2 regions of the Stenotrophomonas genospecies 5 genome follow, and region 2 is predicted to be linked to the other one. Evidence: riboswitches for the same ligand, from Rfam matches in the RefSeq annotation. Region 2 holds a riboswitch; the other holds the start of a gene.
What was found. Region 2 has a riboswitch for thiamine pyrophosphate ahead of thiC (phosphomethylpyrimidine synthase ThiC). Riboswitches for the same ligand answer to the same signal wherever they lie in the genome.
Positions count from the first base shown of each region.

Region 1: another riboswitch for thiamine pyrophosphate. It lies ahead of ACX9OW_RS16040 (TonB-dependent receptor); the one in region 2 lies ahead of thiC (phosphomethylpyrimidine synthase ThiC).

Region 1 is NZ_JBTMUW010000002.1:184,637-190,206, forward strand. Features, by position in the region: gene ACX9OW_RS16025 (response regulator) at 1-110, shown strand, start outside; gene ACX9OW_RS16030 (glycine zipper 2TM domain-containing protein) at 367-669, shown strand; gene ACX9OW_RS16035 (phosphotransferase enzyme family protein) at 793-1,917, shown strand; TPP riboswitch at 1,961-2,055, shown strand; gene ACX9OW_RS16040 (TonB-dependent receptor) at 2,126-4,315, shown strand; gene pnuC (nicotinamide riboside transporter PnuC) at 4,324-4,896, shown strand; gene ACX9OW_RS16050 (hypothetical protein) at 4,913-5,332, opposite strand; gene ACX9OW_RS16055 (Dyp-type peroxidase) at 5,406-5,570, opposite strand, start outside.
Region 2 is NZ_JBTMUW010000001.1:2,548,011-2,553,580, reverse strand. Features, by position in the region: gene ggt (gamma-glutamyltransferase) at 1-159, shown strand, start outside; gene ACX9OW_RS11750 (BCCT family transporter) at 486-2,063, opposite strand; TPP riboswitch at 2,308-2,408, shown strand; gene thiC (phosphomethylpyrimidine synthase ThiC) at 2,491-4,335, shown strand; gene ACX9OW_RS11740 (ion channel) at 4,433-5,104, shown strand; gene ACX9OW_RS11735 (winged helix-turn-helix domain-containing protein) at 5,365-5,570, shown strand, end outside.

The DNA of each region.
Region 1 (5,570 bases), on a different contig from region 2:
TGCACAAGAGCGTCAGCACCATCAGCCGGCAGAAGGGCGATGCGATGCTGAAGCTGGGCCTGAAAGGCGATGCGGAGCTGTTCGACTATCTGCGTGACGGCAAAATCTGAATCCTGTCCATCCGGCCATTGAACTTTCAGGCAGGCTTCATGCCGCCTGACGCTAGATGAATACGCACGCCGCCCAGTGGCCCACGCAATGTTCCGGCAATCTCCGGGCGCCAGCGTGGTCACTACGGCAGCCAGGGCGCCCGCGCCCTCCCTGCCCACCGTGGCATGCCCCTACAGGAGAACCGAACATGCTCAGTACTTCCGCTCTCAGCTTCCGTGGCGTGGCGATGGCCCTGGCCCTGCTGCCGGTGTCGCCGTGGTCAGCGACGCCAGCGCCATGTCGAGGAAGGACAAGCGCACCGTCGTCGGTGCGGTGGTGGGCGGCGTCGCCGGCCACCTGATCTCCAACGGCGATCCGGCCGCCACCGTCGGCGGTGCCGTGGCCGGCGGCGCGATCGGCAACCTGACCACCCCGGACCGCCACGACCGTCGTTATGACCGCCGCTACGACCGCGGCTACGACCGGGGCTATGGCTATCGGGACCGCGGTCATGACCGCCGCTGGCGCGACAGCGACCGCCGTTACTATCACGACCGCGGTCGCCATCGCGGCTGGTAACCCTCGCCGGCACTGCCCGGCATCACCGGCAACGGGCGGGTCGATGACCCGCCCGTTTGCGTCCGGGCCGTCCATGGCGTTGAATGCGCAGCCCTGGATGACTCCTTTGCCCCCGGCCCCCGCATGACCTCCACCGCCCACCGCGTGCAGGGCCTCAACAACGATGAGGTCGCTGCCGACTGGCCCGCGATCGATGCAGCCGAGGTTGCCTGGCTGGCCCGCCGTTATCCGGTGCTGGACGCGGACAGCGCCCTGCGTTGGCACAGCCCCCGGCCGTTGTCGGCCGCCGCGCTGGTCGAGGGTACCCGCGGCCGGGTGTTCATCAAGCGCCACCACCGCAGCGTGCGCAGTGCCGCCTGCCTGCAGGAAGAACACCGCTTCATCGCCCATCTGGACGCTGCCGGCATGCCGGTGGTGAAGGTTCTGCCCACCGCCGGAGGCGACAGCGCCATCGAGCATGGGCCTTGGACCTATGAACTGCATTCACCGGGGGTGGGTGACGATCTGTACCGCGACGCCGCCTCCTGGACGCTGCTGACGGACATCGCACGGGCGCGTTCTGCCGGACGCATGCTGGCCCGGCTGCATCAGGCCGCCGCCAGCTACCACGCCCCGCAGCGCAGCACGCATGTCCTGGTGGCACGCGACGAGCTGATCCGCGCCGCCGACCCCATCGGCGCGCTGGAAGCGGGTCTTCCCGACCGCCCGGGACTGGCGCGCTACCTGGCGCGGATTCCGTGGCAGGCGCAGCTGCGCCGCGACGTCCTGCCCTGGCATGCCGGCCTGGCCGAGCGCCTGTCCGCCGAGCCGCCGCTGTGGGCGCACAACGACTGGCATGTGTCCAACCTGCTGTGGCGCGGCGACGACGTCAGCACCGTGCTGGATTTCGGCCTCGCCTCACCCACCAGCGCGCTGTTCGACCTGGCCACCGCGATCGAGCGCAATGCCGTGGCCTGGCTGGAGCTGGAGCGGGGCCATGAGGCGGTGCGCATCGACATCGCGCTGGCGCTGCTCGACGGCTACCGCGAAGTGCTGCCGTTGTCGGCCACCCGCCTGCACCTGCTGGCGGACCTGCTGCCGATGGTCCACTTCGACTTCGCACTGTCCGAAGTGGAGTACTTCGAAGGCATCACCGGCTCGACGGCGAACGCCGATGTCGCCTGGTATCCCTTCATGCTGGGCCATGCCGCGTGGTTCGCCAGCGCACCCGGCCAGGCCCTGCTGCAGGCGCTGCATGCCGCCGCCTGAAGGGCATCGGCTCGCAAATCCCTGCCATCTGTAGTGAAATAGCGGCCTGAAGCGGGGGTGCCTGGATCTGCAGGCTGAGAGAGTCCCTTGGAACCTGATCCGGTTTGCACCGGCGTAGGGAGCTTTGAGCCGCAACCACACCCCCGTTCCGGGCCGGTGCACCTGCGCGCCGTCGCTTCGTCTCCCCTGTTGTCCGAAGACGAATCGAATGAACCGCTGCCTGCGTCCCACCCTGCTCGCTCTCGCCCTCTGTGCCGCGCTGCCACTGCATGCCAGCGAGGCTGGAGCCTCCCCCGACCTGGCAGCCGACAGCGGCGAACGTTCGCCCACCGAGCTGGCAGCGGTCCGCGTGCAGGCCGGCAGGCCGGCGGCCGACAGCGCGCGGGTCAGTGCGTTCGGCAGCGGATCCTGGAAGGACACCCCGGCCTCGGTGAACGTGCTCGAACGCGACTACCTCGACCGTCGACAGGTGCGCTCGTTGTCCGAACTGGCCAGCAATGACGCCTCGCTCGGTGATGCCTACGCGCCGGTGGGCTACTACCAGAACGTCGCCATCCGCGGCTTCGCGCTCGATGCCGCCACCGGCTACCGCTTCAACGGCCTGGCCATCGCCGGCGAACAGCGGCTGGCGCTGGAGAACGTGCAGGCGGTGGAGATCCTGAAGGGTGAAGCCGGCCTCGCCGCGGGGGTGATGGCACCCGGCGGCATCATCAACTACATCGGCAAGCGCCCGGCGGAAGTGCGCACGGCTACCCTTGGCACCGATTCGGAAGGCTCGCGCTATGCCGCCGTCGATGTCGGCCACTGGATCACGCCGCGTTTCGGCATCCGCCTCAATGCCGCCTGGGAGGGCAGCGAGTCCTACGTCGAGCACGCCGACGGCCGCCGCAACTTCTATTCGCTTGCAGCGGACTGGCTGATCGGTGAGCGCGGCAAGCTGGAAGTGGACGCCAACTACCAGACCAGTTCGCAGCGCTCGGTGTCCGGTTACCAGCTGCTGGGCGCACGGGAGCTGCCTCGTGGCGTCGACCGCGAGCACCTGCTGGGCTATCAGCCGTGGCAGCGCCCGGTGGAGATCGCCAGCACCAACATCACCGCCGTACACACCTACGACTTCAACGAGCGCTGGCAGTCGCGGCTGTCGGTGGGCCACAGCCGCTCGGTGATCGACGACAATGTCGCCTTCGCCTATGGCTGCTACTACGCCGACGCATGCGCTGACGGCAGCGTGCCCGGCAACTACTTCGCCCCCAACGGCGACTACGACATCTACGACTACCGCAGTCCGGACGATACGCGCCGCAACCAGCAGGCGCGCGCCGAGCTGCGTGGCCGCTTCGACACCGGCAGCGTCGGCCACCAGCTGACGGTCGGCGCCGACACGTTCCGCCGCACGGTGGACAGGCGACCGAGCGTCAACGAGTACGTAGGCAGCAGCAACATCCACGACACGCAGGTGCCGGTGTACGAGCCCTCGCCGCTGATGCCCGGCCCGTCCGCACGGCGTCTGGACAGCCGCCAGACCGCCGTGTTCGCGCTGGACCGCATGCAGTTCGGCGATGACTGGCAGTGGCTGGCCGGTGGCCGCTTCGTCCGCCTGGACGAGCGCGCGTACGACAAGCGCGGCACGCCGCAGCGGCACAGCCGGCTGTCGCGCTTCCTGCCGCAGACCGCGCTGGTATGGAAGGCCACCGACCAGCTCAACGCGTACGCCAGTTATGTGCGCGGCATTGCGCTGGGCCAGGAGGCACCGTTCTGGACCTCCAACGCCGATGCCTTCCTGCCGGCGGTGCAGTCACGGCAGCTGGAAGCCGGCGTCAAGTACGTGCCAGCTGCCTCGCTCACCCTGGGCGCCGCGCTGTTCCGCATCTCGCAGCCCTACCAGTACGCCATGCCGGATGACAGCGATGCCGGTTACACCTTCGTCGAGCGCGGCACGCAGACCCATACCGGCCTGGAGCTGACCGCCAACGGCCAGCTGACCGATGCGCTGCAGATCGTCGCCAGCGCCAGCGTGCTGCAGGCGCGTGCACGCGATACCGGCACGCCGGGCCAGGAAGGCCATCAGCTGGTGAACGTGCCGAAGGTGCGTGCCAGTGTGCACCTGGCCTACGCACTGCCGTTCGTGCAGGGCCTGGATGTCACCGGTGGCTGGCGCTATGCCGCCGCCAATGTGGCCCGTGCCGACGGCGGCGTACGCGCGCCGGACTATTCGGTGTTCGATGCCGGCCTGCGCTTCCGCCACCGCGTGCATGAGCGCGCCGTGACCTGGAACCTGTCGGTGGACAACGTGTTCAACCGCTTCTACTGGCGCGACACCGGCAGCAGCGGCGGTGACTACTACCTGTTCCCCGGCGCACCGCGACAGGCACGCCTGTCGGTGACGTTCGCGCTGTGAGCGGCGCCGTGCTCGAGTGGACCGCCGCGCTGTGCAGCGTGCTGGGCGTATGGCTGATGGCGCGCCGGCGGCTGGCAGCGTGGCCGGTTGGCCTGCTGTCGGTGGCGCTGTACGGCCTGGTGTTCGCCGAGGCCAGGCTGTACTCCGACACGCTGCTGCAGGTCGCCTTCGCCGGCTTCCTGGTCTATGGCTGGATCAACTGGCGCCAGCACGCCGCCGATGAGGGCAGCATCCGCATCGTGCCCCTGGCACGCGGAAAACTGCTGCGTGACCTGATCATCGGCCTGTGCGGCGGCGTGGCGCTGGGCACGGTCATGCACACCTTCACCGATGCGGCGCTGCCATGGCTGGACGCGATGCTGACCGCCCTGAGCCTGGTCGGCCAGTGGTGGCAGGCGCGCCGCCATGTGGCGTGCTGGTGGGTGTGGATCGGGGTGGACGTGGTCTATGTGGGCGCGTACCTGTTCAAGTCGCTGCACGTCACGGCCGCGCTGTATGTGTTCTTCCTGGGGCTGGCGGTATTCGGCCTGCGCGCCTGGAGTGCGGCGGCGCGGGAGCGCGAGCTGCTGCCGGCGCGGTAGTGCCGCGCGGTACACCTCACTTCGGCTGCAGCACCAGCCCCAACCGCAACGGCTGGCGCATGTCGCCCGGTGGCGCCGACGACAGCGGCGCCGACTGCAGTGTCGCGCGCAGATCCGCGTCCGCCTGCGCATCGCCGAGACTGTCGAATTCCAGTTTCGCGATGCGGCCATCGGCTGCGATCCAGAGGCTGACCGGCAGCGGCGTGGGCACCTGTGGGTGCGCCTGCAGCCAGGCCAGCACGCGCTGCACCTTCGGGTCCTGCTCCTGCTGCAGGCGCTGCTGCAGTTCACTGCCTGCCGTGGCGGCGTAGGCCATCCAGTGCGGTGGAGCCTCCTCGGCCGAGACGGCCCCGGCGCCGCCCAGCGCCAGAAGGCCGATCAGCGATGCCAGCGGTCGCCACCATCGGCGACGGTCGGCGCGAAGTACGGATTCCATGGCAGCACCCTCATGCAGTCGTCCAGCGCTCCATCGTCGACGGCGCGGATGACAGGCAGATGGCGGGCAGGCATCACCCGCCCAGGTCGGCCAGCACCTTGCGCGAAGGCGCGAAGAAGGTCACGCCGGTCATCGCGGTGGAGAAGTCCAGGATGCGGTCATGCAGCGGCGCAGGGTTGCCGATGAACATGCGCTCGAGCATCTTCTCGATCACCCACAGGCGGCGCGTGTAGCCGAT
Region 2 (5,570 bases):
CCGTACGAAACGGTGCGCGCGCTGATGCGCAAGGGGCATCGCATCGTGTTCGCCGACGGTCCGTACGGCGGGTATCAGGCGATCATGCGGGATCCGGACACGGGCGTGTACTACGGCGCGTCGGAGAGTCGAAAGGATGGGCAGGCGGCGGGGTATTGAGGCCTCCCGGCCACCGGGCTGAGCCCCCTCGCGGCTGATCGCCAGAGCCGATCATGGATTGGGGCGTGCGGATGGGAATGCCGGGGGACGCCGTGAATACGTCCTTGTAGGCTTGGCCGCGGCATCCATGCCGCGGACACCCCCGTCCTTCCCACCCGCACGCCCCCCGACAATTTCCGTGCGCGTCAGCCACGGAAGAGAAAGAAGAAGATCAAAAGCAACAGCAACAGCAACAGCCGCGCGCTGTGGGTTGGGGTCCGATCCGTTTTCCAGAGGAAACGGATCCGACCCCTTCGTGTTTTTCCGGCGCAGGCTGCCGAACACCCTCAATCCGAATCCTGCGCGCGCGCTGCTTCGGCCTGGGTTTCTTCCTGTGCCGCCATTTCGCGCGCGATCCACGCATCGATCATGTGCCGCTGGCGCTGTGCCTGCCGCCGCTCCCGCGTGTACTCCTGGTCCAGTACCCGGTACAGCGAGACCATCACCAGCACCATCAGCAGCGCGAATGGCAGTGCCGAGATCGTGATCATGCCCTGCAGTGCGTCGAGGCCGCCGGCCAGCAGCAACGCACCTGCGATCAGTGCGATGCCCACACCCCAGGCCAGCTTGCGCTTGGCGGGCGGGTCGCCTGCCTCGTCGGTGGACATGCTGGCCAGCACCAGCACCGCCGAGTCAGCCGAGGTCACGAAGAAGATCATCAGCAGAACCAGCGCGATGCACGACAGCAGCAATGGCAGCGGCATGCTGTCGAACAGGGTGAACAGTACGGTCTCATAGCCATTGCCCAGCGCCTGTACCAGGTCTGCATGGCCGAAGATCTGCGACCAGATCGCGGTGCCACCGAACACCGAGAACCAGAAGAAGCCCAGCAGCGTCGGCGCCAGTACCACGCCCACCACGAACTCGCGCACGCTGCGGCCACGCGAGATGCGCGCGATGAACGAACCCACGAACGGTGCCCAGGAAATCCACCAGGCCCAGTAGAAGATCGTCCAGTCGGCGACCCACGTACTGGAGGAGAACGGTGACATGCGCAGGCTCATCGTCACCAGCTGGTTCAGGTAGGACCCCAGCGTCGTGGTGAAGGTGTTGAAGATCGCGCCGGTCGGCCCGAGCACCAGGACCAGTGCCAGCAGCAGGGCGGCCAGTGCCAGGTTGAAGTTCGACAGCCATTTCACGCCGCGCTCCACGCCGCTGAGGGTGGAGGCCATGTACAGCACGAAGGCGACGGCGATGATGGTCAGCTGCAGCGGCACACCGGCATGCACGCCGAACACGCGCTGCATGCCGGCTGCGATCTGGATGGTGCCGAAGCCCAACGTGGTGGCCACACCGATTGCCGTGGCCACCACCGCGGCAATGTTGACAATCCGTCCGATCCAGCCCCGATGATGATGACCGATGATCGGCTGCAGCATGTCGCTGACCAGCCCGCGGCCGTTGCGGTTGAACTGGAACCACGCCATTGCCAGACCGATCAGCGCGTAGATCGCCCACGGATGCAGGCCCCAGTGGAAGAACGCATAGCGCATCGCTGCACGTGCGGCGTCCATGCTTTCCGGTGCCAGTCCTTCCGGCGGCTTGCTGAAGTGGGAGATCGGCTCGGCCGCCCCCCAGAACACCAGGCCGATGCCCATGCCGGCGGCGAACAGCATCGACATCCAGCTGGCCCGCGAGAATTCGGGTTCGGCGTCTTCGCCACCGATGCGCAGGTTGCCGAAGCGGCCGAACGCCAGGTACATCAGGAACACCAGCGCCAGGAACACCACCAGCAGGTACAGCCAGCCGATGCCGCGGATGAGTTCGCCGAGGATGCTCTGCACCACGGCGTTGAAGGGACCGGGTGCTACGCCGGCAAGCAGCACCAGCAACAGGACCAGTGCGATGGAAACACGAAACACCATGAAGGAGCTTCTCCGATCAAAGGGATTGAGGGAGCGAGCAAATGCTTGCAGCGAGGGGCCGGCGGCACTCGAGCGCTAGCCGGGCAGGGGCCGCGATGGCGGCGATGCGTCATCGGTCGCAGCGACACGATGCGCGTGCACGTTACTGAACGCGACGTCATGGTTGCGTTAATTCATCAATGTCGCGTGACGCGCAGCCGCCCCGTAGGCTCGCCCTGTTGCAGGACTTCTATGGTCTAATGCCGGCAAGAAGCGGGGGTACCGCGGCCATCGGCCACGGTTGAGACAGTCCCTTGGAACCTGATCCGGCTCATACCGGCGTAGGGAAGCTTTGCAATGCAACCGAACCCGGACGCGGCCCAAGGGCCGTCCGCGTGCGGGGGCAGTGCGCCGCCGCTTCGTCCCTGACCCTCCTGGACGATGCCCGATGAACGCACAGCTCTCCGCCCTGCAGCAACAGGCCCAGCAACTCTCCGAATCCGTGACCCGGCCGATTCCCGGCTCGCGCAAGATCCATGTCACCGGCTCGCGCCCGGACCTGCGCGTGCCGATGCGCGAGATCACACTGAGCCGCACGCCGACCCTGTTCGGCGGCGAAGAGAACGCGCCGGTCACGGTGTATGACACCTCCGGCCCCTACACCGATCCTGACGTGCGCATCGACCTGTCCGCGGGCTTGCCGGCCCTGCGCCGTGCCTGGGTCGAAGCGCGGGGTGACACCGAACAGCTTGATGGCCTGAGCTCTTCCTTCGGCCGCGATCGCGAGCACGACCCGAAGCTCGATGCGGTGCGCTTCCCGGCCCGCAGCCTGCCGCGCCGCGCCCGTGCGGGTGGCAATGTCACCCAGATGCACTATGCGCGCCGCGGCATCATCACGCCGGAGATGGAATTCGTCGCCATCCGCGAGAACCAGCGGCTGGACGCGATCCGCGATGCAGGCCTGCTGCAGCAGCATCCGGGCGAAGCCTTTGGCGCATCCATCCAGAAGATCATCACCCCGGAGTTCGTCCGCGACGAAATCGCCCGTGGCCGGGCGGTGCTGCCCAACAACATCAACCACCCGGAAAGCGAGCCGATGATCATCGGCCGCAACTTCCTGACCAAGATCAACGCCAACATCGGCAACAGCGCGGTGTCATCCGGCATTGCCGAGGAAGTGGAGAAGCTGGTGTGGGCGATCCGCTGGGGGGGCGATACGGTGATGGACCTGTCCACCGGCAAGCACATCCACGAGACCCGCGAGTGGATCATCCGCAACTCGCCGGTGGCGATCGGCACGGTGCCGATCTATCAGGCCCTGGAGAAGGTCGATGGCCGTGCCGAGGCACTGACCTGGGAGATCTTCCGCGACACGTTGATCGAACAGGCCGAACAGGGCGTGGACTACTTCACCATCCATGCCGGCGTGCTGCTGCGCTACGTGCCGCTGACCGCCAAGCGGGTGACCGGCATCGTCAGTCGCGGCGGCTCGATCATGGCCAAGTGGTGCCTGGCCCATCACAAGGAGAATTTCCTCTACACGCACTTCGAGGACATCTGCGAAATCATGAAGGCCTACGACGTGACCTTCTCGCTGGGCGATGGGCTGCGCCCGGGCTGCATCGCAGACGCCAACGACGCGGCGCAGTTCGGCGAGCTGGAAACGCTGGGCGAGCTGACGAAGATCGCATGGAAGCATGACGTGCAGACGATGATCGAAGGTCCCGGGCACGTGCCGATGCAGCTGATCAAGGAAAACATGGACAAGCAGCTGCGCGAATGTGGTGAGGCTCCGTTCTATACGCTGGGGCCGCTGACCACGGACATCGCGCCCGGCTATGACCACATCACCAGTGCCATCGGCGCAGCGATGATCGGTTGGTTCGGTACCGCGATGCTCTGCTACGTGACGCCGAAGGAACACCTTGGCCTTCCCAACCGCCAGGATGTGCGCGACGGCATCATGGCCTATCGCATCGCCGCACATGCGGCCGACCTGGCCAAGGGGCATCCGGGCGCGCAGGTCCGCGACAACGCATTGAGCAAGGCGCGCTTCGAGTTCCGTTGGGAAGACCAGTTCCACCTCGGGCTGGACCCGGAGAAGGCAAAGGAATTCCATGACGAGACGCTGCCCAAGGACGCGCACAAGCTGGCGCACTTCTGCTCGATGTGCGGGCCGCACTTCTGCTCGATGAAGATCACCCAGGACGTGCGTGAGTACGCCGAGGCCGGAATGAAGGAGAAGTCCGAGCAGTTCCGCGCTGCGGGCGCGGAGGTCTACCAGCAGGGCTGATCGGACTGGCGTCGCCGGGCGTGCCCCGGCGGCGCTGCATCGCGCGCCTCACGCGCATCCCGTTATCCTCCGCCCATCTTTCCGGGGAAGGGACGCCATGCCTGTTGCCGTGACCACCCGCTGGCTGGCCATCGCCCGCCGCCATCCGTCCGCGTGGCTGCTGGGCGCGCAGCTGCTGGCGGTGATGCTGTATCCCGCGCTGGACGACACGGCCGCCGGCCGCGCCGCATTGGGCATGTTTGGAATGGCGGTGCTGGGCCTGGCGTTGTGGGTGGTCCAGCGCAGCCCGTTGGGTACATGGCTGGCACTGCTGCTGGCGATTCCGGCGGTGGTGTTCTCCATCGCCGGCGCGCTGCTGGACCGCGCCGCGCTGGTGACCACCGCGCAGCTGCTGGAGAGCCTGCTCTACTTCTATACGGCCGGCGCCCTGATCGCCTACATGCTGCAGGACCACAAAGTCACCCGCGACGAACTGTTCGCGGCCGGCGCCACCTTCACCTTGCTCGCGTGGGCATTCGCCTTCGCATTTGGGGTGTGCCAACAGTGGTATCCGGGCAGCTTCCAGGGCAGCAGCGAGGGACCTCAGCGAAGCTGGATGGAGCTGCTTTATCTGAGCTTCAGCTTGCTGTCCGGGGTCGGCCTGAGCGATGTCGTGCCGCTGCATCCGCAGGCACGCGCACTGGTCATGCTGGAGCAGTTCTCAGGCGTGATGTACGTGGCTTTGGTGGTTTCGCGGCTGGTCGGATTGACCATGCTGCGGCGTTTCTGAAAATGAATGGCAGATAAAAATTTCGCGCCCGAAAGGGCGCGAATGATGGTGCGAAGTTATGTGAATGCGTCGGCGAGAGAGAGCCTGATGTCGACCACGCGATAGGCGAGGTAACCGGCATAGGCTAGTATTCGCGCGCTCCATTGTTTTTGCGGTATGCGCCGATGCTTTGTGCGGAGTCTGGCTTTTCGCTGTTCCCCGTTGGGGACGGTATCGAAGGCGAACACTGCCCGGAAACTGTCTCTACTGTTTAGCAAAAAATGAACCGCAGCGAAATCCAGCCCACCGAATCTGATCGGATCCGGATTGGCGAATGTGTCGTCACTTTGTCCTCGCGAGAGGTCGAAGTTGCCGGCGCGCGTCGCCCGCGCCGGCTGACGCCGAAGGCGCTGGGCGTGCTGCGTGTGCTGCTGCGGCAACCCGGGCGCGTGGTCACCCGCGAAGAACTGTTCGCCGAGGTGTGGCC